DNA from 3 places in the Metabacillus herbersteinensis genome. Region 1 is predicted to be linked to each of the others. Evidence: riboswitches for the same ligand, from Rfam matches in the RefSeq annotation. Region 1 holds a riboswitch; each other region holds the start of a gene.
What was found. Region 1 has a riboswitch for S-adenosylmethionine ahead of ACFFIX_RS05480 (methionine ABC transporter ATP-binding protein). Riboswitches for the same ligand answer to the same signal wherever they lie in the genome.
Positions count from the first base shown of each region.

Region 2: another riboswitch for S-adenosylmethionine. It lies ahead of ACFFIX_RS18355 (acyl-CoA thioesterase); the one in region 1 lies ahead of ACFFIX_RS05480 (methionine ABC transporter ATP-binding protein).
Region 3: another riboswitch for S-adenosylmethionine. It lies ahead of ACFFIX_RS07180 (YezD family protein); the one in region 1 lies ahead of ACFFIX_RS05480 (methionine ABC transporter ATP-binding protein).

Region 1 covers NZ_JBHLVO010000003.1:94,942-103,247, reverse strand. Annotated here, with positions in the region: gene ACFFIX_RS05495 (carboxymuconolactone decarboxylase family protein) at 193-558, opposite strand; gene ACFFIX_RS05490 (MetQ/NlpA family ABC transporter substrate-binding protein) at 678-1,514, opposite strand; gene ACFFIX_RS05485 (methionine ABC transporter permease) at 1,527-2,195, opposite strand; gene ACFFIX_RS05480 (methionine ABC transporter ATP-binding protein) at 2,188-3,213, opposite strand; SAM riboswitch class I at 3,342-3,454, opposite strand; gene ACFFIX_RS05475 (O-acetylhomoserine aminocarboxypropyltransferase/cysteine synthase family protein) at 3,559-4,878, opposite strand; gene ACFFIX_RS05470 (SCP2 sterol-binding domain-containing protein) at 5,039-5,371, opposite strand; partial or broken gene ACFFIX_RS05465 (thioredoxin family protein) at 5,528-5,832, opposite strand; gene ACFFIX_RS05460 (toprim domain-containing protein) at 5,854-6,201, opposite strand; gene ACFFIX_RS05455 (YusG family protein) at 6,432-6,677, opposite strand; gene gcvH (glycine cleavage system protein GcvH) at 6,755-7,138, opposite strand; gene ACFFIX_RS05445 (arsenate reductase family protein) at 7,287-7,649, opposite strand; gene ACFFIX_RS05440 (acyl-CoA dehydrogenase FadE) at 7,898-8,306, opposite strand, start outside.
Region 2 covers NZ_JBHLVO010000019.1:52,162-60,467, forward strand. Annotated here, with positions in the region: gene ACFFIX_RS18335 (acyl-CoA dehydrogenase family protein) at 1-899, opposite strand, end outside; gene ACFFIX_RS18340 (alkyl sulfatase dimerization domain-containing protein) at 972-2,621, opposite strand; gene ACFFIX_RS18345 (MFS transporter) at 2,664-3,929, opposite strand; gene ACFFIX_RS18350 (LysR family transcriptional regulator) at 4,275-5,192, shown strand; gene ACFFIX_RS18355 (acyl-CoA thioesterase) at 5,548-5,961, opposite strand; SAM riboswitch class I at 6,061-6,163, opposite strand; gene ACFFIX_RS18360 (tripartite tricarboxylate transporter permease) at 6,346-7,860, opposite strand; gene ACFFIX_RS18365 (tripartite tricarboxylate transporter TctB family protein) at 7,875-8,306, opposite strand, start outside.
Region 3 covers NZ_JBHLVO010000004.1:61,188-69,493, forward strand. Annotated here, with positions in the region: gene ACFFIX_RS07165 (dihydroorotate dehydrogenase) at 1-929, shown strand, start outside; gene pyrF (orotidine-5'-phosphate decarboxylase) at 901-1,617, shown strand; gene pyrE (orotate phosphoribosyltransferase) at 1,614-2,249, shown strand; SAM riboswitch class I at 2,847-2,958, shown strand; gene ACFFIX_RS07180 (YezD family protein) at 3,084-3,227, shown strand; gene ACFFIX_RS07185 (phosphoadenylyl-sulfate reductase) at 3,337-4,038, shown strand; gene cysP (sulfate permease) at 4,055-5,122, shown strand; gene sat (sulfate adenylyltransferase) at 5,164-6,303, shown strand; gene cysC (adenylyl-sulfate kinase) at 6,321-6,926, shown strand; gene cobA (uroporphyrinogen-III C-methyltransferase) at 7,010-7,783, shown strand; gene ACFFIX_RS07210 (sirohydrochlorin chelatase) at 7,786-8,306, shown strand, end outside.

The DNA of each region.
Region 1 (8,306 bases):
ATAAAAAAAGCGCGGGGCGCCTTGTCAGCCTTAGGCATAGCATAAGACGATTCTAAATTGAAGGCGTTCTTTGCCTTCAATTTAGAATCGTCTTATGACCTCGAGGAGCTAGGCGTGGAGCTGGACTGCGAAAAGCAGACTTAGTATCAGATTTTATTACTTATTTGTAAAAAAGAGCCCCTTAGGACTCTTTTAATTTAACTCCTTTAATTCGGTCATACATTCTAGAACGAGTGTGACGGCCTGGCTCATTGCAGCTCCACCGCCAAATGCTGCTGTAACGCCAACCGCTTCCAATATCTCTTGCTCAGACGCTCCTTGATCTAAACAGCCTTTTGTATGATAGATAATGCAATATTCATCCTGTGAAAAAATACTTATGCCCAGTGCTATTAGTTGTTTTTCTTTTTGAGAAAGTGTTCCTTCTTTGAAACAAGCTTCGGTAAATGCATTAAAATGATGAGCTAAATCTGGCATTTTTTCAGTAAACGTTCCTAATCCCATTTTATAGTCAAGTAAAGCAGCTTCTGTTGAATTTCGCGGTTCAAACTGTTCCATTTACATAAACAACTCCATTTCACCATTTTTTCAACGTTAGTATGCTTTGATTTGAAAAATGTATTCAGAAATATATAAGAAAAATAGAAAAAGCCTGTCACGAGGACAGACTCACCTTTTCACTCACCAACTGCTGAAAGAACAGATCCTTCATAGTTTGTTTTAATAAATTCTTGAATTTCTTCTGATTGAAGTACTTCAACCAATGCTTTAATTTCTTCTCTCTCTTCATCACCTTCACGAACAACTATTAAGTTTACATATGGGTTGCTTTCAGGTGACTCAAGCGCAATTGCATCTTCAGCAGGATTTAAGTCAGCATCTAATGCATAGTTACCATTAATTAATACTGCGTCTGCTTCGTCATTTTCGTACGCTTTTGTAAGCATTGCTGCTTCAATATCAGCTTGGAATTCAAGATTTTTTGGGTTTTCTTCAATATCTTCTACTGTTGCTGCTGTTTTTTCAACACCTTCTTTTAAAGTAAGAAGACCTTTTTCCTCTAATAGTGAAAGCATACGACCATGATCTGCAACCGAGTTACTCATAATGATAGTTGCTCCGTCTGGAAGATCTTCTAATGACTTATGTCGCTTAGAGTATACTCCAATTGGTTCAATGTGGACGCCACCAGCACTTACAAATTTATACCCATTATCAGCAATTTGTGAGTTAAGGTATGGCTCGTGTTGAAAATAGTTTGCATCAAGCTCATTTTCTTCAAGTGTTTTGTTTGGCAATACATAATCCGTAAACTCAACGATGTCTAGTTCAATTCCTTTTTCCTTTAAAAGTGGAGCTGCTTCCTCTAAAATATCAACGTGTGGAACTGGTGATGCCCCAATTTTTAATGTTTTACTTTCACCTTCGCCACCTGTACTATCTTCAGCGCCACCACATGCTACTAAAACTGTTGCAATGATTGCTAATAAAAATACCAATAAACTCTTTTTCATTTTCTTTTCCCCCTATCGTTTATCTAGTGATTTAGTTAATAAATCTCCAATAAATTGGATGATAAAAACAAAAATTAAAATAAGTACAGTTGCTATAATGGTTACTTGAATGTTACCACGGTTAAATCCTTCTAAGAAAGCCAAATTACCAAGTCCACCTGCACCAACAACTCCAGCCATTGCTGTGTATCCTACCGATGCAATTGCAGTCACTGTTATTCCAGATACAAGAGCTGGCATTGATTCCGGGAGAAGCACTTTCATAATGATTGTGCTTGTTTTAGCACCCATAGACCTTGCCGCTTCAATAACGCCTTTATCAATTTCACGAAGTGCAATTTCAACCATCCTTGCGTAAAAGGGTGCCGCACCGATAATTAAGGCGGGCAATGCAGCGTTTGCTCCTAAGATTGTTCCGACAACTACTTTTGTAAAAGGTATCAGTAGGATGATCAAAATGATAAATGGGATGGATCGAAAGATATTTACAACTGATGCAACAAGTCCGTTAATCATTCTGTTTTCCCATATGTTTCCCTTAGCTGTCAGGAATAATAGTAATCCTAAAATAATGCCAATAATAAAAGTGGCAACAACCGATAAAGACGTCATATAAATGGTCTCGTAAGTTGCTTCCCAGACCTTTTCCCAATTCACTTCAGGCAGAAGTTGTTCAAGCATTTAGAATCACCTCCACCTCAACCTGTTGATTTTGTATATAAGAAACTGCTCTCTCTACCTCTAGGTCATTTCCATCCATGTGAATAAACAATGTACCGTAAGAGCCACTCTGCGTTTGTGAAATCTTACCTTGTAGGATGTTTACTTCCACTTCAAAATGACGAATGATATTGGTGATTAAAGGTTGCTCAGCTGCATCTCCGACAAAAGTTAGTTGTACAACCCTTCCTTTTGGATATAGCTCCAATAAGTGTTCAACTGTTGCTTTCGTGTCTTCAGGTTCTGTTACTTGCTTAACAAATCGTTTTGTTATTGACTGTTGCGGTTTTTTGAAGACTTGAAGTACTTCGCCTTGCTCGACAACACGCCCCTCTTCCATAACAGCTACTTGGTGACAGATCTTACGAATTACATGCATTTCGTGAGTGATTAGCACAATCGTCAAACCTAGTCTTTCATTAATATCGACAAGTAGTTCTAAGATTGAATCAGTCGTTTGTGGATCAAGCGCTGAAGTAGCTTCATCACACAACAATACTTTAGGATTATTGGCTAAAGCTCTCGCAATTCCAACGCGCTGTTTTTGTCCACCACTTAGTTGAGCGGGGTAGGCATCTTCTCGTCCTTCTAAACCAACCAGCTTAATTAATTCAGCAACTCTTTTATCACGACTTTCTTTTTTCACTCCGACAATTTCGAGAGGAAAAGCGATATTTTCTCGAACTGTTCGTGACCATAGCAGGTTAAAGTGTTGAAAGATCATACTAATTTCTTGGCGAGCTTTTCGTAATTCCCGGCCACCGATTTTATCAATTCTTTGCCCAGCCACTTCTATTGAACCGCTTGTTGGTTTTTCAAGTCCGTTCAGCAAGCGAATTAATGAACTTTTACCTGCTCCACTATATCCAATGATTCCAAAGATTTCTCCTTGCTTAATATCCAAATCTACCGTATCAACTGCCTTAACATTTCCGCTTTTTGATTGATAGATCTTGACAACTTCTTTTAGTTGAATCATGTCATCACCTTCTTTCTAGTTGTTTTTAGTCCTCTCACTCTATTAGTATAAAGATTTTACAATTTTCTAAACGAAAAATGCCTTTCTGCAAAAATGAGCAGAAAGGCATGTAATAGTTAATGTCCTTTCTCTCATCTACCAAAGCAATCATTGCTTTGTGTGAATTGGCACCATTTCAACATCGACTGTTGACGGTTGCCGGGCTTCATAGGGCACTTCCCTCCACCACTCTTGATAAGAGTATAACTTTATTTAATTAGTACCTTATTCGTTTTAAGTGAGTTTTGATTACGTTTGTGATTGTATCATGCGTTAAAAAAATGTGTCAACTATTTTATTCTATTTTTAAGATAAGCTAACAGTTGCTGAAGATCGTATGCTTGTTGCCTTAAAAATAGCTTGCTCTAAATCCTCCAATAAATCATCAATATGTTCGATTCCAACTGATAAACGAATTAAATCTTCAGTAACTCCAGATTTCTTTAAATCCTCTTGTTCGAGCTGTTGATGAGTTGTACTTGCTGGATGAATGATTAGGCTTTTCGCATCCCCAACATTCGCAACATGTGACCATAATTCGACAGCATTAATTAGTGCAGCCCCAGCTTCCCGCCCGCCTTTTATCCCAAAAATGACGACAGAACCGGCTCCTTTTGGTAAGTATTTTTCAGCAAGTTGCTTTCCTGGATGATCTGGTAGCTCTGGATAAGAAACCCATTTAATAGCAGGGTGTTCTTTTAAGTAATGAATTATTTTCCTAGTATTGGATACATGCTCTTTCATACGTACATGAAGTGTTTCAAGACCTAATGTGAATTGAAAAGAGTTGTACGGACTGATAGCGGGTCCTAAATCACGCAGCAATTGAACACGAGCTTTAATAATAAATGCTATTTCACCAAGTGCCTCTGCATAGACAAGGTTGTGATAACTAGGATCAGGGCTAGTGAATCCTGGAAACTTAGGGCTATTCCAATCGAATTTTCCGCCATCAACGATAATTCCACCGAGTGTTGTTCCGTTACCAAGCAACCACTTTGTAGCAGAATGCACAACAATATCTGCTCCATGTTCAATTGGACGACATAAATATGGTGTGGCGAAGGTGTTGTCGATAATAAGTGGTATTCCTGCATCATGTGCAACTTTTGCGACAGACTCTATATCTAAAACATCCAAACTTGGATTTCCAATCGTTTCAGCAAAAATAGCCTTTGTTTTCGGTGTAATCGCTTCTTTAAAGTTTTCTGGATCCTTTGGGTCAACAAACACAGTGTTAATTCCATACTTAGGTAAAGTGTTGGCAAATAAGTTATATGTACCACCATATAGAGTTGAAGCTGAGACGATTTCATCCCCTACACTAGCAAGGTTTAGAATTGACAAGGTAATAGCAGCCATACCGCTTGCGACCGCTAACCCCCCAACTCCACCTTCAAGCTGAGCAACTCTCTTTTCAAAAACAGTAGAAGTCGGATTATGAATGCGAGTATAAATATATCCCTGTTCTTTTAGTCCAAACAAGTCTGCAGCATGATCAGTGCTATTAAACATATACGCATTTGACTGATAGATCGGCACCGCTCTTGCTCCCGTAGCTGGATCTTTACTTAATCCACCATGAATATTCAAAGTCTCTAACCGATAAGATTTTTTCTCTCCCATTGCTATTCCTCCCATAATCATAAAAAATTCAAAATACAAAATGCGTGTTTCGTTCTATCTACCAACATATGGACTCTCTTGTGAAGTTAGCACAATTTTGCATAGAGGGAATATTCAGTCTTTTATAATAAAAAACATTTCTGGATACAAGCTGTCAATTTCAACTTGAGTAAGGTTGACCGTATTGAAGAAATGCATCAACCCTTAAATAATCCCGAAACGATCCCTTAACTCTTACAGCCCCTATCTTTATCATTTGCTGTAGCTTGACTTCACCAGTTAATAGATCGTTTATTTCTTCCTCTGCACCTTCGATAACGAACGATGTTTTTCCACCGTTTCTTTTAATTTGTTTGATTCCTTCAGTAGTTATTTTTATATATATGCTTTTTAAATTAGTTGGTCGAATTTCTAAGGTAAGAGGGTGGTGGGGATAGATCGGAGTTAGGATGTTCAATTCATTTATTCTTTCTAAAAATAAATCAATACACATTATTATTCCCCCGATTGTCTGTCATCGCCTTTGGTACTTAAGATTCTATTCGACTCAGGGATTTCCTTCTCAAAGAATTCGACAGTTAATTTGTTTGCTGTCAGATGCTGATGGTTTATTCATATTTCCCAAGAAATATGTAAAATGCCGCCCTATTTAGGCGGCATATCTTTTTAAAACATCATATAAATATCCAACTGATTGAAACGCATATACTCTTTCAAGTATTATTTCATCTTTAAATATTAGTAAACATGGAACACTTTCAACTGCCCATTGTACCGCCTCATGTGGATAAAAGTTTAGATTCACACTGTATATCGTTAAGTCTGACATCATTTCATCAACAACCGATAACATTTTTTTGCAACCTGACACGTACCACATAAAGGTGTGTACAAGTAAAGAATTGTATAACCTTCTTTGTTTATCCCTTTATCTTTTTCATTCCATTCAATCATTGCTACTTGTTTTACACCTCTTCATAAAAATTTAGCATCAACATCAATATTCGCACTTAGTAAAACAGAAGCAACATGATGATCAGGAGCTGTTGCAACCTCGCGATAGGTTTTATCAATGTAAATGTGTGAAGCCTCTGGAAATTCACGTCTAAATTGTTTCCGTAATCGCTCCCCCGCATCATCTGCATCAACTAATACATATACATCTTTGAAAAAGAGCTCATCGATCAGCTCATCAAGCTTTGTAACGCTGATTGTTCCGTTTGTACAAATAATTTCTATTGGTTCATTTATGACCGTTAAGACCTTCTTTTTATCTGATTTACCCTCAACAATCAATACTTTTCCAACCTCAACTACTGACATTGTCATCACCTGTTTTTAAAGTTAAAAGTCTTTCTATAAGTTATTCGAGTTGTCGAGGTTGTTTCCTTTTAAAAGAAAGAAAACCGACCACTTATTATTTATCTTTATGAATCAAAATGACAACTGCTCAGGTTTCAAGTTGGCCTATAAACTCCTAAAACAAGTATATTAAAACTTTTCAGGAAATTTACTGAGTATGAAAAAAACAGCAGAGGACTACTCCACTGCTACTAACACCAACCATTAACGTCATCACAATCCACATATTTTTCATCAGGCTTAGTCGGAACATCTACATATTGATAAAAATTGTTATCTTCATATTGATAATTCGTTTTCAAATCAAAGCTAGACTCTGCACCTTTTGAAACCATTTGTCCGATTTGCTCATTTTCTAAAAATAAGTTGATTTGCCCATTAGAGAATTTACCAACTACTCGATCGGTTATGTTTAGACGTTGTTTTTCTAAAGTCATATGGACACCCCCTTGTTTTACCTTTAGCGTGTCCATATTTATTAAAGTAATGCTACCCTAGACTATATGAATCTGAATCAGTCTTCGTTTGTCATTTCAACATATTGTTCTGAAGTCATTAAGTTATCCACTTCTTTTACATCGCTAGGCTCAATTACGATCATCCATGCTTTTTCATAAGGAGATTCATTGACAAATTCTGGACTATCATCAAGATCTTCATTTACTTCAACTACTTTACCACTAATAGGTGCGTATAATTCTGAAACGGTTTTAACAGACTCAACACTTCCAAAAGGCTCATCTGCTTTCACTTCGTCGCCTACTTCAGGTAACTCAACAAATACGATGTCTCCAAGCTCTGATTGTGCAAAATCCGTAATACCAATACGTACCTTCTCACCTTCAACTTTCACCCATTCATGTTCTTCCGAATAACGCAGTTCTTTTGGTGTGTTCATTTGTAAAAACCTCCATATTAAGTAGTGTTATGTTTATAATAAGAAAACTAAGCTAGGTCTTAACGATTACGCCTAGTTGAACTTACAAAATAGAAAGGATGAAAGGCTAAGTTCGCGACGTCCTGTCGCAACGCCTTTCTGACCTACATCATGTAGGCCTCCAAGTTTCACGAAATTGATCTTCGTTAAAACCAATTGTAACCTTTTCGTTATTTGTAACTAGAGGGCGTTTGATTAACATTCCATCAGAAGAAAGTACATCTAACATTTCGTCTTCTGACATTGTTTTTAATTTATCCTTTAATCCCAATTCGCGATATTTTTGACCGCTCGTATTAAAGAATTTCTTTAATTCTACACCGCTAGCCTCATATATTGCTTTAAGCTCATCCTTGCTTGGGGGATTGTCCACAATATGTACTTCTTTAAATTCTATTTCGTTTTCTTCAAACCACTTTTTTGCATTACGGCATGTACCACACTTTGGATACCAGTAGAAAGTTAAAGCCATCTTTTCACCACCCACTTACCTAAGTTTTAACATTTGTATTTTATCACAACATGTAACACAAGCATAACAGGAAGTGTCAAAACTCTTGTGATTTTGTTCTATATCATTCCTTAGTGTTAAAATTGCTGTAGAACAGCCAATAAAAATTACCTTATCTTTTAAAACATCCAACTAGTTTCAACATACTAGTCCAACAGTAAAAAGCAGATATACGAGTGTATATCTGCCTTTGTATCATGGTGCATTTATTAAGAAGTATAACCTTCAGCCTCAATGAGTTTTGCAGCAATTTCTCTCTTTTTTGCAATTACGTTAATTGGTGTGTGACGAGTAAATTTGCGTAATGCCGAAATCATCATGCGCAATGAATCACCATGTTCAATAGCCACTAGAGATTCTTTTGCATGTGCTTCAATTTCGTTAAATGCTTCTTGACAGAAAACTTGTGTATATAGAAGTTTTTGTTTATTTTTCTCTTCACCGTTTTTCCCAATTGCTTTTTCGGTGCGAAGAATAGCTGACTCCATTGCATAAACATTACTTACGATGTCAGCAATATTCACAAGTACTTCTTGTTCTTGCTGTAGCCCTTTGCCAAACTTTTGCGCAGCTAACCCAGAAATCATTACCCCAATTTTCTTGGCATTTTTCAATAAA
Region 2 (8,306 bases), on a different contig from region 1:
GTAGCCATTTCCGCCAGCATATGCTGGATTGCCTGAAAGTCACCAATAGGCCGGCCAAATTGAATCCTCGTTTTAGCCTGCTCAACAGATAAATCCAGGAGGCGTTTAGCCATCCCTATAAATCCTGCAGCATGGGACGCACGATTCGTGCTGATTCTTTTCAATCCCAGCAGTAATCCTTTTCCAGGTTCCCCGATAATATTTGTTGCCGGTACTCGGCATTTATTAAAGATTAATTCAGCGTGAATTCGTTCTCCTGATATAGGGACTTGAATTTTGCCTAGTTCGAAACCAGGCTTTTTCTGCGTTTTTTTATCTACTAGAAATGCGGTGATTCTCTTTTTCTCTCCATCTAGTACTTCCTTGGCTATGACAATAGCAAAATCCGCATAAGGGGCAGCACTAATAAAATGCTTTTTCCCATTTAATATATAATCATCCCCATCTCTTACAGCGGTTGTTTCGATTGCAAAAGCATCGGAGCCAGCATTCGGTTCGGTAAGCGCAAAACAGCAGCTTGACTCTCCAGAAATGACCGAAATCACATATTTTTTTATTTGCTCATGGGTGAAACTTTCCAGCATTTGTCCAATTCTCAGCGGTCCTCCGATTTCCCCGATTACCTGTCCCCATAAAACAGCTCCTGAGCGAGCTAAATCTTCCTTAAATATGCATAATCCTTTTAAACTGATATCCTGACCTCCATATTTTATGGGTAGGTTAATTCCATAAAAACCCAATTCCCTGGACCGTTTTCTTACCCATCTAATCGCTTCCATCGGAATATCTTCTTCGGCATTCAATCCGTGCTCCTCTTCATATGGAAGCAATTCATTTTGAATGAAATCTTGCAATTTTTCTCGAAGTTTCTTGAGATCCTCTTCTAGCTTAATGACCATAGGATTTCCTTCTTTCCTGTAAACTTTTGTAACTTTATTTAATTGCAAATACCAGGATTGTTGTATACACCCTTACTGAAAAAGGGCAATAAACTCCTTACATAGAGTTGAATCTCCTTCAATTTGGAGTTCTCCCCTTTTAATGACTTCCTCGCATTCCCTTGCTCCTATAATGATATCTTTCCAAATCTTTTCTTCCGTGCTGATTGTCAGTTCTGGGTCTTGTTCCGCTCCTTCACGGATTTCTGCAATCCCCTTTCTAATGACAATTCTAAAGTCTAAAACTTTATCCTTAATATAAACGTTTACAGAATATGTTTTATCTTTACAATGCTCAGGGTTGAGTAAGATCGTCATATTTGCAAAGAAACTGTCAAGCGGCATAGCATGTGCATAGGCTATCCTTGTCTTTAACGGTTTTTTGTCCGGATAATGAAAGTATTCTTTCAACTCATTTGCCTGTGAAAGATAGTACGAACGATTATTCGAATTGTAGGATCTTAAACCTAATTCAGTTAATGCTTCTATTTTTATTTTTTTTACATAATAGCTGCCAGGCAACAATGCTAATAACAAATCCGAAAGTTCTGCTGCCCATTGATATTCTTCATTTCCTAAAGCTCTTATTGCTTCTTCAATTAAAACATCTGTTCCTCCAGCAAGTTGCTCGATTTTTCCGGCAAAAATTTTCGGAGAAAGCCTTTCTAAATTGGTAGCGTTCCCATCGAACCAGCCCAAGTATCCGTGATAGATGGCTCGAACAGATTGTGATACGCTTCCATAAAGTTCCCTTAGCTCACTACAATACCGTAAATGATTTGGAAGAGATATTTCTTCCACCAGCTGTTCAACAGATTTTCCTTTATTCATGCCACGAACTGTACTGTCATGCACAAACTGAATAGCATCTCTGTACATTGTCAAAAGTTCACTTATTTGTTCAGAACCAAAGACCGGTTCTGTGTGACCAAGAACTAAATACTCTGCTTGAAGGTCGCGCATTTTATCTAATGACTGAACCCACTGCAGAACAGGCCGTGGCGTTGTTCCCCTTATGGTATATAGATTCGGAAAGGCAGGATAATAATTATCTGCGCCCAGCAATACTTTCTGTCCCGGAATCCAAATAAAAATTTGATCATCCGTCTCTCCAGGTGCCGATACTAGCTGTAACGTTACTTCCCCAATGGTTAATACCAAAGAATCTTCAAAAACCTGTGTCGGGAACACCAATTTGGGGTTATTCCGGTTAACCCGCAAAGACGGACCTAATCCGCTGCAAGGAGTATGATCAGGTGGCAGGAACACTCCAAATTGTCTGGCCCCGCGTATATCTAGTATGCTTTTAAGCTGGTTAAACTGTGTATGAAAAAATTCAACTGTTTTGAAATTCGAATAAATTTCTGTCTGTTCATCCATAAATACGGATGCCCCGTTCACATGGTCTGCATGTCCATGAGTATAAATGATTGCGATTGTTGGCAAGGGGGAAATTTTATCAAACTCAGCTTTAATCTCAGCTGCTGAGTCAATGCTTTCTGTCGTGTCGACAATGATATTTCCTTTTTTAGTTACAATTAGAGTTGAATTTGCTAAACCGTATCCTACAGCGCAGTATATATTTTCCGTAACTTTTTCAACCCCTTTTTTAAACCTCTTCGTATGTTCTTTTAAATAAGCCAATGCCTTCTCTTTTTCATCTTTTACTGTGTTTTGTGGCAAAATAATAACCCTCTCCTATTCTCTAATTCTAAATTTAAAGCATTAATTAACCGTTTCTGATATTTTCCTTGGAGACTGAACGTTATTCGTATTTCCTTGTTGAGGAGGCCTTGCAAAAATAGCATAAATGGCGGCACTTAAGATAAGAAGAACTGAAAGCGCTTGGATGGTGATGTTAAATCCCGCTGCACTGTTAGTACCAGCTGCCTGAATGACCTTTCCAAAAATGATCGGCCCAATAATCCCGGATGTTGTCGCAATCCCCATCATAATACCTGACATAAGTCCTTTCCTTTCGGGAAGGAGACTGTTTACGACTTGTGGACAAAGTGTAAATAACAGTAAAATAAAGGCATTCTCCAAAATTAAAGCAGAGGTCATTAATGGAACTGAAGTGGTCATTGTGAACAAGAAATACAAGACTCCAGCGAGAAAGATACAGATGGACGTTAACAAAACGCGAGCCTTCCATATGTTCTGGGTTTTCTTGTAAATTCGGTCAGAATAGATTGAAATAATAATACAAAGCAACGCCCCTGCTCCACCTGAAATCGCTTTCATATATCCCATCGTTTGTGCTGAAACTTGTTTGACTTCTATTAAATAGGTTGGGTTAATGACGAGGCTGAACGTAATCACGGCATAACCCATAAATGCTATTAAGGTCGTAAAAACAAACGTTGGTGAGCGGAGAATCCTGAAGGTTGCTCTCCAGTCTATTTTTGATTTTGCCGTTTCTGGTTCATTGATTGACAAAGGCGGTTTCATCCTTCCTACCCACAACCAGAAAAAGACAAATATAAGGCTAAAAACACCAAGAATAACAAACGCTTCTCGCCAGCCAAATTTAGCAATAAGGAAGACCAGGACGGGCACTGAAACTGCTTTTCCGATTGTATTACCTAAATTTAAAATAGAGAAGGCAAATCCTCTCGATTCAGGTGGAAACCATTTACTGAGATGACTAACGGCAGTAGCAAAAAATGGACCTTCCCCAGCACCCAACATTACGCGAGTCAATATTAGCAAGGGCAAACTGGCCACAAAAAAAGTCATTGATTGGGCAATCGTCCAGATTACCGCCATAATCAAGAGCATTTTCCCTGTTCCAAACCGATCTGACAACGCAGCTCCAATAATTCCAGCAATTGAAAACAACCAAAAAAAGCTGCTGCCGACTATCCCCCATTGTTCATAATTAAGATTCAAATCGTTCATTATTGGACCTGCAGCTAATCCAATAATCGTCTTATCTGCAAAACTGATAACAGCAAGTATGAAGATTGAGCCTAATATAAGCCAACGCACATTAATCATCCTACCTTCCATTTACATTTACATTTACATTCTAAAAATTAGTTCCGCGAGCTAACATTAGAATATTCATATAAAGTAATAGCACCAATCTCTCTTCCAAACCTGCTGGATTCCTTTTCTAAAAACCTGGCGGTAGCGCTTTCAATTATAAATATTCGGTACCTAATATTTTTGTAAGATTCTACTTGTAGAAACACTAATCTTTCGTCATTTTTCACCTCACAAAAAAATAAAAATTTGAGAATAACCTGAATTTATTATACAATTTAGATTACCATTAATAAAATTAAACCTTTTAATGGATACTTAAGAAAAACTTATAGAAAGCAGGATCCTATGCAAATAGAACAATTAGAATATGTTATCGAGGTTGCAAAAGCAGGGACGATTTCAAAAGCATCAGAAAACCTTCATGTTACACAATCGGCTATTAGTCAATCCCTATCGCTACTTGAAAAAGAACTTGGAGTAACGTTATTTCATCGTTCACGCACAGGAACAATTCCAACAGTAGAAGGACAAAAGGTCATCCAAAAGGCATATGAAATTATAAAAGTAATTCAAGAATTAAAAGATGAAATGCAAACCGAAATAATGGCAGTAAAAGGAGAATTAAAATTAGCTTCGATTCCAACGTTTATGACATTTTTCCTCAATCCGATGGCTGCTTTTAAAGCAGATTTTCCAAACGTGAACATTGAAATAAAAGAACAAGAAACACAAGAAATTATCGAGGCGATAAATCAGAGCACAGTTGACATTGGCATGATTGCCTATCATGTTGGACTCAAGAATATAACTGATGATTTAGAGTTTAAACCTTTGATCAAAGGTGAAATGAAAGTTTATGTGAACAAAAACTCCCCGCTTGCGATACATGACAGTGTTAAACCACAAACTCTAATTAATCAAACAATTGTTATGTATAACGGGGACTATATCAAGTGGTTTGTCAATGATTTCTTAAATCAATTCGGTCCGTTGAATATCCTTTTTTCATCAAACAATACTGATGTGATAAGAAAAGCAATAATAAATAATTTAGCAATCACTTTTTCACCAGATTGGTCTACTAAAAATAACGAGCTTCAGGCTAATAATAAAGTAAAAAAGCTGCATATTGTTAATTATGATCCAGTACAGATGGCATTTGGGTTGGTTCATTCTAAGAAAAGACCTCTTTCTGCTTCGTCCAAAAAATTTATTAAATATGTAGAAAACGCATTCCAAACGAAGGACCTATTTACGATTTAATTATTCAAACTACCCTAAGCCTTATCTGGTTTAAATAACCATTTAGGTTTAGGTGTATTGAAACGGAAATCCCTTTTAGGATGCTGATAAATCACCTTTACAATAATCCTTTCGCCGCTTCTACCGTTTTTAAATTACACTAGTTAGTTCAATAGGAACAATTAAGTTAGGTGTTGAATGAGACAACAGAATAATGGTCAATTAGGTTATTGCAAGGAATACTTTTTTTCCTCATTTGCGTCTCCACTATGTAGAAAGGCATCTGTACATTGATTGAGATATTATGATTGATTATAATCGATGAATTAGGTCGATTTTAATCTAATTCTGGCAAAATGATTCTCTAAACTGTATATCACTTTATTTCATTAGATTCCCTCCCATATAAATGTTTTTCCAATTCTTTTCTAATTTCTTCGGGTATAGACTCGCTCTTTCTTTCTTGAACGTTGTAGTTTACATAGATCGTGTTTCCTATTGCACATCGGGTTCCTTGCTGCCAAATTTCTTCATATAGTTCCAAGCTGGAATCGCCGAATCGCTTGACCCAGCATTTTATCTCAACATCTTTGCCGAAGTATATTTGCTGTTTATACTCGACTGTTGTTTTTAAAATGATCATTTTCCAATTTTTAAAATCAAGATCGGGGTTAAATAATGAAAATAGTTTATTTCTACCACCCTCTAGCCAAACAGGTATGGTTGTATTATTAATGTGCCCTACCCCATCCGTTTCAGAAACTCGTGGTTCTATAATTGTTTTAAACATCGTTTATCCACCCTTCCTTATAACTTTTTGTTCAACCCAGACGTATATCCAATTGTAAAAAAACCCTTTTGCATTGGAATACAAAAGGGGTTCATCACCGACTTATCATCCAAAGCTGTTGCTTTGCTGGTGTTAGCACCTTACATATAGCAGATTGCTGTGGTGTTGTTGTGCCAGTTCTCTCTACCACTCTTGATAATTTTTAATTACTAACATATTTTTTAATTATTTTCGATTAGAATTCAACTTCAGTGGCTACCATGTGAGGATAGGTAGACCATAAACATTTTGTTATTTACTGATGATGATTTGGAAGCCATTACATCATTCATCTTTCCGATATGACCATTGGTAAGTAAAAAACGCGTCACAATTATTCCAATATTAGTAATTAATCAGTGTATGATTATTTTTTTCCCTATTTTTATATTTTCGAATTCTTGGAAGTATTAGTATGGAGAGTGACAATAACACAAAAGTAATGGATATTGGACTACTAACAAATATCAATAAATTATTTTCTGATAATAGCAAGGCTCTTCTAAAATTTTGCTCTAGCAGTGGACTTAATATCATTCCAAGTATTAATGGAGCTAACGGATAACCATTTTTTCTCATAAAATACCCGACAAGACTAAAAACAATTAACAGTATCACATCAAATAAGCTATTTCTATAGGTATAAACCCCTATAAAACAAAGACTTGCTATAACGGCTGTTAGGTATGGTTCTGCATTTTTTATAAGTATCGCAAAAAAAGGAATAAACAGAGTGTTTAATACCAATAGTAATATGTTTGCTACTAGTAATGCGGCGATTGCGCCCCAAACAATATCAGCTGATTCTTGTAACAAGGCTGGTCCAGGCTGTAAACCAACCATCATCATTCCTCCTAAAAGAATAGCTGCACTTGCCGTACCTGGAATACCTAAACTAAAGGTTGGAATTAAAGCCCCTCCTACGGATGCATTATCAGCTGCTTCCGGTCCACTTAATCCATGGGGATTTCCTTTTCCGAATGTTTCTGGCTGTTTAGATATCTTTTTTTCTAAACTATAGGAAAGGAATGTCGCTACGGAAGCTCCGGCTCCTGGTAAAGCCCCTACTAAAAATCCTATTATGCCGCCACGTGTCATGCTAAAAAATGTTTTGGAAATTTCACTTACCTTAGGAAATAGTGATGAAAATTTAAATTTGGTAAACATGCTTTCCTTGCTTTTGTTGGATTCTAAACGGGCTAGTACCTCCGATAAACCAAATATACCTATAGCCACTACAACAAAACTAATGCCATCCCATAAGTGAATGCTCCCAAAGGTCATGCGTTGATCACCTGCAAGAGGATCGAGTCCAATCATTGCGATAAGTAGTCCTAGTGTTACTGATATAAATGCTTTACTTGGCTTGCCTCCGGTCACCCCACTCGAGGCAATTAAGGAAAAAAGAATTAATGCAAAGTACTCAGCTGGCCCAAAGGAAAGAGCGAATTTTGAAACAACCCCTATTAAAAATACTAAACCTAAAAAACCAACCAAACCCCCAATAAAAGAAGCAATCGCACTCAAGGTTAGGGCATGTCCAGCTTTCCCTTGCTGTGCCATTGGATATCCATCGAATGTAGTAACTAATGCACCAGCATCTCCTGGGACGTTGATTAAAATCGAGCTAATCCTGCCTCCATACATCCCACCCATGTAAATGCTAATCAGTAAGACAAGTGCATCCAACGGCGCTACACCAAACGTTATGGGCATTAAAATTGCCATCGCTGTTAATGATCCTATGCCTGGGAGCGCCCCTACTAATGTTCCAATTGTAACACCTAACATACACCATAATAATGTAGATGGACTTGTTACGATTGAAACCAAGCCATCCATTAATAATGACAATTCCATCTCCACACCCCCCTCTAATCTAATAGTCCCATCGGAAAAGATATACTAAGTAATTTAACAAAAGTTATATAAAGGATGAAAATCGAAATAAGAGAAAAGAATGCGGAATTAATGAGGGAGCGCTTTTCCATTTTAAATAGGACAACAAAAATAAATAGCCCCAAACTGATTAGCATACCTAAAACATTAACCATTATTAAAGTCAGGATAATGAGTCCCATAAATAATAATTGCTGGGAAAGATTATTGGCAGTACCCTTCGTCTCTTTCGTCTCTTTCTTACTTTCATTCGAAAAAACAGAAAATGACTCCATCGCTAATAAAATGATTAAAAGGAATGCTAGTGCCATAGGTAAAAATCCTGATCCTATCGTTCCATTTGCTTCAAATTTCGTTAAATTTAGTGTTTGAATCAGTAAAAGAAAGACGGTGAGCATTAAAAATAT
Region 3 (8,306 bases), on a different contig from region 1:
ATGTTCAACTACCAGGTTTGAGTCTTAAAAATCCAATCATGCCTGCATCAGGATGCTTCGGTTTTGGAAAAGAGTATGCAAATATATATGATGTAAGTCAGCTTGGCGCAATCATGATTAAAGCAACAACAAGTGAACCTCGTTTTGGTAATGCAACACCACGAGTCGCAGAAACGGAAGCAGGAATGTTAAATGCGATCGGTCTACAAAATCCTGGTCTTGAAAAAGTGATCGAAAATGAACTCACGTGGCTAGAGCAGTTCGATGTGCCAATCATCGCAAACGTAGCAGGTTCACAAATAGAAGATTATGTAGAAGTAACCAAGGAAATTAGTAAATCACCAAATGTACATGCAATTGAATTAAACATTTCCTGTCCGAATGTAAAAACAGGTGGCATTGCATTTGGAACCGTTCCAGAAATAGCTGCACAGCTAACAAGAGCAGTAAAAAATGTTTCCGAAGTACCCGTCTATGTGAAACTTTCACCGAATGTAACGAATATCGTTGAGATTGCTAAAGCTATTGAACAAGCAGGTGCTGATGGTTTAACGATGATTAACACTCTGCTAGGCATGCGTCTTAACTTAAAAACAGGAAAACCAATTCTTTCAAACAAAACAGGCGGGCTTTCTGGTCCTGCAATTAAGCCAGTTGCGATTCGAATGATTTATGAAGTAAGTCAGTCAGTGAATATTCCAATCATTGGGATGGGTGGCATTCAAACGGTGGATGATGTCATTGAGTTTATGTATGCCGGGGCTTCGGCAGTTGCAGTTGGTACAGCAAATTTTGTTAACCCATTTATTTGCCCTGAGCTTATTGATGCATTGCCGGAACGATTAAAGGAACTTGGGTTTGACCACGTTTCAGAAATTGTCGGAAGGAGCTGGAAATATGATCGAAAGACCGCTCATTATTGCCCTTGATTTTTCTGAGCGCATCAAAGTCAATCAATTTTTATCCTCTTTTGAAAGTGAGACACTTTATGTGAAAGTGGGAATGGAGCTCTTTTATAAAGAGGGACCATCTATTATTGATGACTTAAAAGAAAAGGGTCATAAAATTTTCTTAGATTTAAAACTGCATGATATTCCGAATACTGTTAAAAAGGCGATGCATGGACTAGCAAAACTCGATGTAGACCTTGTCAATGTTCACGCCGCAGGAGGCCGTTCTATGATGGAGTCAGCTATTGAAGGTCTTGAAAGTGGAACAATAGCAGGAAAAGTAAGACCAGCTTGCATTGCGGTTACTCAACTTACAAGTACAACTCAAGAGATGGTTAAGGATGAGCTATTAATTAATGAAGAGTTAAGGGATGTTGTGCTTCATTATGGAAAAACAGCTTTTGAAAGTGGTCTTGATGGAGTTGTCTGCTCTTCACATGAGGTTAGGCTTATTCAGCAGCAAATCAGCTCCGATTTTATAACAGTAACCCCAGGAATCCGTATAAAGGGCGATGCTGCCAACGATCAAGTGCGAATCGCTACTCCTGAACTAGCGAGAGAGCTTGGGTCCACTGCAATTGTTGTGGGAAGAAGCATTACGGGTGCAGATGATCCTTACGAAACATACAAGATGGTTAAGAAAATGTGGGAGGGTATTACTTCATGAAAAAAGAAATTGCAAAAAAACTTTTACAAATTGAAGCGGTTTATTTACAGCCAAATAACCCTTTTACATGGTCAAGTGGCATAAAATCTCCTATTTATTGTGACAACCGATTAACCTTGTCATATCCGGAAATTAGAAATGTCATTGCAGAAGGTCTAGTGAGTCTAATAGAGACACATTTTCCCGATGTGGAGATAATCGCCGGAACAGCAACAGCAGGAATACCTCACGCAGCATGGGTGAGCGATCGTTTATCCCTTCCGATGTGCTATGTACGCAGTAAAGCAAAAGGTCATGGAAAAGGGAATCAAATCGAAGGCAAAGTATTGCCAAACCAAAAGGTTGTCGTCGTTGAGGATTTAATCTCAACAGGTGGGAGCGCGATCACAGCAGTTGAAGCACTTCGAGCGGAAGGCTGTGAAGTACTTGGTGTTGTCTCCATTTTTACATATGGACTTTCAGTTGGAAAAGAATTGCTAGAAGAAGCTAACATTAAAGCCCATTCCTTAAGTGATTATGAAGCCTTAATACAAGTAGCAGTAGAAGAGGGTTATGTTTCAGAAAAGGATGTACAAAAGCTAAAGAATTGGCGAGAAGATCCTTCTAGCGACAACTGGATGCTGACTATTTAAAAGGGATAAAAGGAGTAGAGGAGACATTAAACCGTCTATTCTATTCCTTTTCTTTAAATGAACCAAATGAATACAGATAAGCCAAACCCGATTAGACCTATTAAGAGAAAACTAGTGTGATAGATTAGCTTCACTTTTGTATCTGGTATCCGTATCAGTAGTAAGAAGTTCCAAAAAAGTAGACCAGTTATAGAAAACCAAAACATTTGACCAGTGACAGATTTCTTCAAATCCTCTAAAAATTCCTTGTTCGAACTAAACGTCAAGCAATGTGCAAGTCCTACACAAAAAAAGTAAATCCCCACGATAGAACTAAGTATCTTTATGTATAAATCCAAGCTAATCACCTCTATATCTTAAAGGTAGTCTTACATATAAAACGTTCAAAATGCAGAAAAGTTCCACTTTTTAAAATAAAAAAATAACAAATCTAGGAATAAAAGGTTTGGTTTACTATAAATTTCAAGGGTAACTTTGTCAATAAGCAGGAAGAAATTTGGGTAATTTTTCCCATTTTAAAATAAATATTAATCCTATCAGTAAACTCGGGTTGACTTTTGTTTGAATTGTGCTAAAATTTGAAAATAATAGCATAACTTCTTATCAAGAGTGGTGAAGGGAACTGGCCCGAGGAAACCCGGCAACCTGCTGATATTTTTCAGTAAGGTGCTAATTCCAGCAAAATGAAGCCCATTTTGAAAGATAAGGTATATCCATACCTACTTCTTTCCATTCTGGAGAGAATTTTTTCGTTTATGAGTTCTATTCATAAGTTCCTAGTTTAAGAGAAGATCATCTCTTTAGAAGCATGGTAGGTTTTTTAGGGGGAGTTATATGGGGAACGAAGAGCAATTTGATGCTGTAGCGAATAAACTAAAGGAAATGCTAAACACGATGAAATATGGATCCATTACGCTTGTCATTCAAGATGGAAAAGTAATTCAGCTTGAGAAAAATGAAAAAGTACGGTTAAAGTGAAAAAATGCTGACTAGACAAACTAGAGGCGATCTTATCTTTCGTTGTAAATCAACGATCGGTATAGTCGTTTTTTCTTTAACAACAAATGCTAAAGAGGTGATTTAAGCTATGTTAACGTATGAAACTTGGAGTCCCCCTGAGGGTGAGTTTGATCTCGATGATCGGTATAAGGGTGCATTAAATGTCTTAAGCTGGGCGTACCAAGAGTACGGTGAAAATGTTGTGTATGCGTGTAGTTTTGGGATAGAAGGAATTGTGTTAATTGATTTAATAGCAAAAGTAAAACCAGATGCCAAGATCGTTTTCTTAGATACAGATGTCCATTTCAAAGAAACGTACGAGTTAATTGATAAGGTGAAACTTAAGTATCCATCTCTTCGGATTGAGCTTAAAAAGCCAAAGTTAACTTTAGAGGAACAAGCCAAGAAATACGGTGAAAAACTTTGGGAACGAGAACCAAATTCATGCTGCGAAATTCGTAAAATCTTGCCTTTACAAGAAACATTAAGTGGATCTGTTGCCTGGATTTCTGGCTTAAGACGCGAGCAATCAGAAACAAGAAAATCAGTCAATTTTATAAACAAAGATGATCGATTTCAGTCCATAAAAATTTGTCCGCTTATCCATTGGACTTGGAAGGAAATATGGAGATATGTTCACAAAAACGATCTCGATTACAATCCATTACACGACAAAGGATACCCTAGTATTGGGTGTTTCCACTGTACCAAGCCTGCTTTTGATGAAAGTGATTTACGAGCAGGAAGATGGACAGGACAAATGAAAACAGAATGTGGCCTCCATCAATAGGAGGAAGGGTGAGTAGATGCTAGAGATCATTGCGTTTTCAATCAGTCTATTTTTTGCAATGAACATTGGAGCAAGTGGTGCAGCGGCATCTATGGGTGTTGCATATGGCTCTGGAGCCATTACAAAAGCAAGGTATGCATTACTTTTATGTGGAGTAGGGGTTTTATTAGGTGCTGTTATTGGTGGAGGAGAAGTTGTTAAAACAATCAGTTCAGGTATTGTTCCAGAAAGACTAATGTCCATTGAAGTGGTCATTATTATCCTTTTTTCAGCTACATGTTCTTTGTTTTTAGCAAATCTAATTGGAATTCCATTGTCTACAAGTGAGGTGACAGTTGGAGCGGTTGTAGGTGTGGGAGTTGCGTATAATCTGTTATTTGTTAAATCATTACTTTGGATTGTCATGTTTTGGATGCTTACACCTATCGCGGCTTTTCTCATCTCAATTTTGTTTGTTAAACTGCTTTATAAATTTCAAGGAAACAAGAAAGTTCGTAAAGAAGCAAAGATTCTCACCTATCTACTTATATTTGTTGGGTTTTTAGAAGCATTTTCAGCTGGGATGAACAATGTTGCAAATGCCATTGGTCCTTTAGTAAGTGCAGGAATGATCAACGTCACAAATGGAACATGGATTGGCGGAGCATTTGTTGCACTAGGTGCTGTCTTACTTGGAAAGAGAGTATTAGAAACGAATGGAAAAAAGATTACCAAATTTTCAAAAACCGAGGGAATTTTAATCTCTGGTACGGGAGCTAGCTTAGTGATCATCAGTTCACTTTTTGGCATTCCTGTTCCTCTAACACAAATTACTACTTCATCCATTTTAGGTATTGGCATTGCTAAAAACGGGAGAAACGTATTCCAAAAGAAGGTTGTCCAAAATATGTTGAAAATTTGGATTATCTCTCCTTTAGTTTCGCTTACGATGTCATACTTTCTTGTCAAACTGTTTATAGAGAGCGATCTTTATACGATTTTTGTATTAGTGAGTTTGTTGCTTGCGACAATAGGGGCAATCAGCTTAATTAAGGGTACGAAACAAGAAAAGCGGACTGTACATGAAGATGGTGGAGGAATTTAAGTTTTAAACCAAGTATAAAGATGAGTATAGGAGGAAAAGAAATGAGTTTACAAGCACATGGTGGAGAATTAGTACAACAAGTATTTTTGGGAAAATCAGTTTCAACTATTGAAAAGGAAGTTGAATTAGATTCGATTGCATTAAGTGATTTAGAGCTGATTGCGATCGGTGCCTACAGTCCAATTAATGGATTTCTAACCAAGGATGACTATTCAAGTGTTGTTGAGAGTATGAGATTACATGATGGCACAGTTTGGAGCATTCCAATTACGCTGCCAATTAGCGAGTTAGAGAGTTCAAAAATTAAGATTGGAGAGGAAGTAAGGTTGGTTAACAAGTCAATTACATACGGTACTATCGTAATTGATGAAATCTATCAGCCTAATAAACAAATAGAAGCAATCAGCGTATATGGAACCGACGATCGTAACCATCCAGGTGTGAAAAAATTACTAGAGCGTGGAGATTACTATGTAGGTGGGCAGATTACCTTAGTAAAACGTCCACCTAAGCCATTTCCTGAATATTATTTAGACCCTAGAGATACAAGAGAAGCATTCAAAGACCTTGGCTGGAAAAAGATTGTTGGATTTCAAACGAGAAATCCTGTTCATCGTGCACACGAATACATTCAAAAAACGGCATTAGAAACTGTAGATGGATTATTTTTGAATCCACTTGTAGGTGAAACAAAGTCAGATGATATTCCTGCAGATATTCGAATGAAGAGCTATCAAATACTATTAGCCAATTATTATCCAAAAGATCGCGTATTTCTTGCAGTATTCCCTGCTGCCATGAGATATGCAGGGCCAAGAGAAGCCATTTTTCACGCACTAGTCCGCAAAAACTATGGATGCACTCACTTTATTGTTGGAAGAGATCATGCAGGTGTTGGTGATTATTATGGGACGTATGATGCGCAAAAGATTTTCTCAAACTTTCAAGCAGAAGAAATAGGAATTACGCCACTTTTCTTTGAACATAGCTTTTATTGCACGAAATGTGAAGCGATGGCTTCTTCTAAAACGTGTCCACATGACGCAAGTGATCACGTTATTCTAAGTGGTACGAAGGTTAGAGAAATGCTTCGCAACGGTGAAATTCCTCCAAGTGAATTCAGCCGTAAAGAAGTGATTGAAGTATTGATAGAAGGTCTAAAAGAAACTGTGACGTCATAAGGAAGGGGATTTTGAGAATGAGTGCAAATAATATTGTATGGCATGATGCTTCTGTTACAAAAGAGGAGAGACGAAAAAAAAATAATCATGGTAGTTATGTTTTATGGTTTACTGGACTATCTGGATCCGGGAAATCCACACTAGCAAACGCATTATCAAGACAACTGTTTGAGTCAGAAATTGAGTCTTACGTTTTAGATGGTGATAATATTCGTCATGGCTTGAACAAAGATCTCTTTTTTTCAGAAAGTGATCGAAAAGAAAACATCCGTCGAATTGGTGAAGTATCAAAACTATTTGTAGACAGTGGTCAAGTGGTGATAACTGCTTTTATTTCTCCATACCGTGAAGATCGAGCACAAGTGCAGCAACTCCTTGAGGAAAATGAGTTTATTGAAGTTTATGTAGAATGTTCATTAGATGAGTGCGAAAAAAGAGATCCAAAAGGCTTATACAAAAAAGCCCGTAATCACGAAATTAAAGACTTTACTGGGATTGATTCACCATATGAGGCACCAATTAATCCTGACTTAACCGTTAATACTGAAACACAAACAATCCAAGAATCTGTTAAAATAATTATTAAGTACTTAGAAAATAAGCAGCTGATTAAAGTTAAATAAAGTTTTACAGCCTGCTGAGGAAGTACGGGATTTGTTTTACAAGAACAAGAAACTTTTTCAAAGGTTGTAAAGAGGTGAGGTTAATGGCAAAGGTATATTTAGTTGGAGCAGGCCCTGGTGATGAAGAATTATTAACGATAAAAGCGCTAAAATGTATTGAAAAAGCAGATGTCATTTTATATGATCGACTTATTAACAAAGAAATTTTAAAGTATGCGAAACCGGGTGCTGACCTCGTTTATTGTGGAAAACTCCCAAACTATCATACGATGAAACAAGAAACAATTAATCATTTTCTTGTTAAATATGCAAAAGATGGCAAGGTTGTTACACGACTTAAAGGTGGAGATCCGTTCGTTTTTGGTCGAGGTGGGGAAGAAGCCGAAGCATTAGCCAAAAATAAAATCCCCTTTGAAGTTGTCCCCGGAGTTACCTCAGGAATAGCGGCTGCAGCATATGCTGGTATTCCTGTAACTCACAGGGACTTAAGTGCAAGTGTGGCTTTCGTAACTGGCCATCGGAAAGACAATGAGGCCGAGGACGTTAAATGGGAGTCACTAGCAAAAGGGATTGATACGTTAGCAATCTATATGGGAGTTAACAACTTACCCTATATTCGTCAACAATTAATCAAGCATGGCAAAAGTGAAAACACACCAGTGGCCGTTATTCAATGGGGCACAACAGATGTCCAGCGTTCAATAACTGGGACATTGAGTACGATCTATGATCTAGTGATCCAAGAAAAGCTGACAAATCCTTGTATGATCATTGTAGGTGAAGTTGTCAGGTTAAAAGATCAAATTAGCTGGTATGAAGGAATGCTTCATCAAAAAGCGACAAGTGAGGCTCTTTAATTATGAAACAAGCCGTACTGTATGTGTGTCACGGAAGTCGATTACCTAAAGCATGTCAAGAAGCCATCGAATTTATTGAGAGTGTTAAACCGAAAGTAAATGTATCGATCCAAGAAATTAGTTTTCTTGAATTATCTTCACCTACAATAGAAGATGGCTTTAAAAATTGTGTGAACAAAGGTGCAACACATATTGCGGTTGTCCCGCTTCTACTTTTAACAGCGGCGCATGCCAAACAGGATATTCCTAAGGAAGTAAGACATGTTGCTAAAAACTATCCGCACGTTAAGCTTACCTATGGAAGACCGATTGGTGTTCATCCTAACATGACGGACATCCTCATCGATAAAATAAAAGAAGTCACAACCCTTTCTTCATTTTCGACCGGAATAATTGTTGGAAGAGGAAGTAGTGATTCCGAGGTTGTAACAGATTTAAAAACGATCGCAACGTCACTACAAACTAATTCTAATTTATCAGCTGTTCACGCTTGTTTCTTAACAGCTGCTCAGCCTAAATTTGA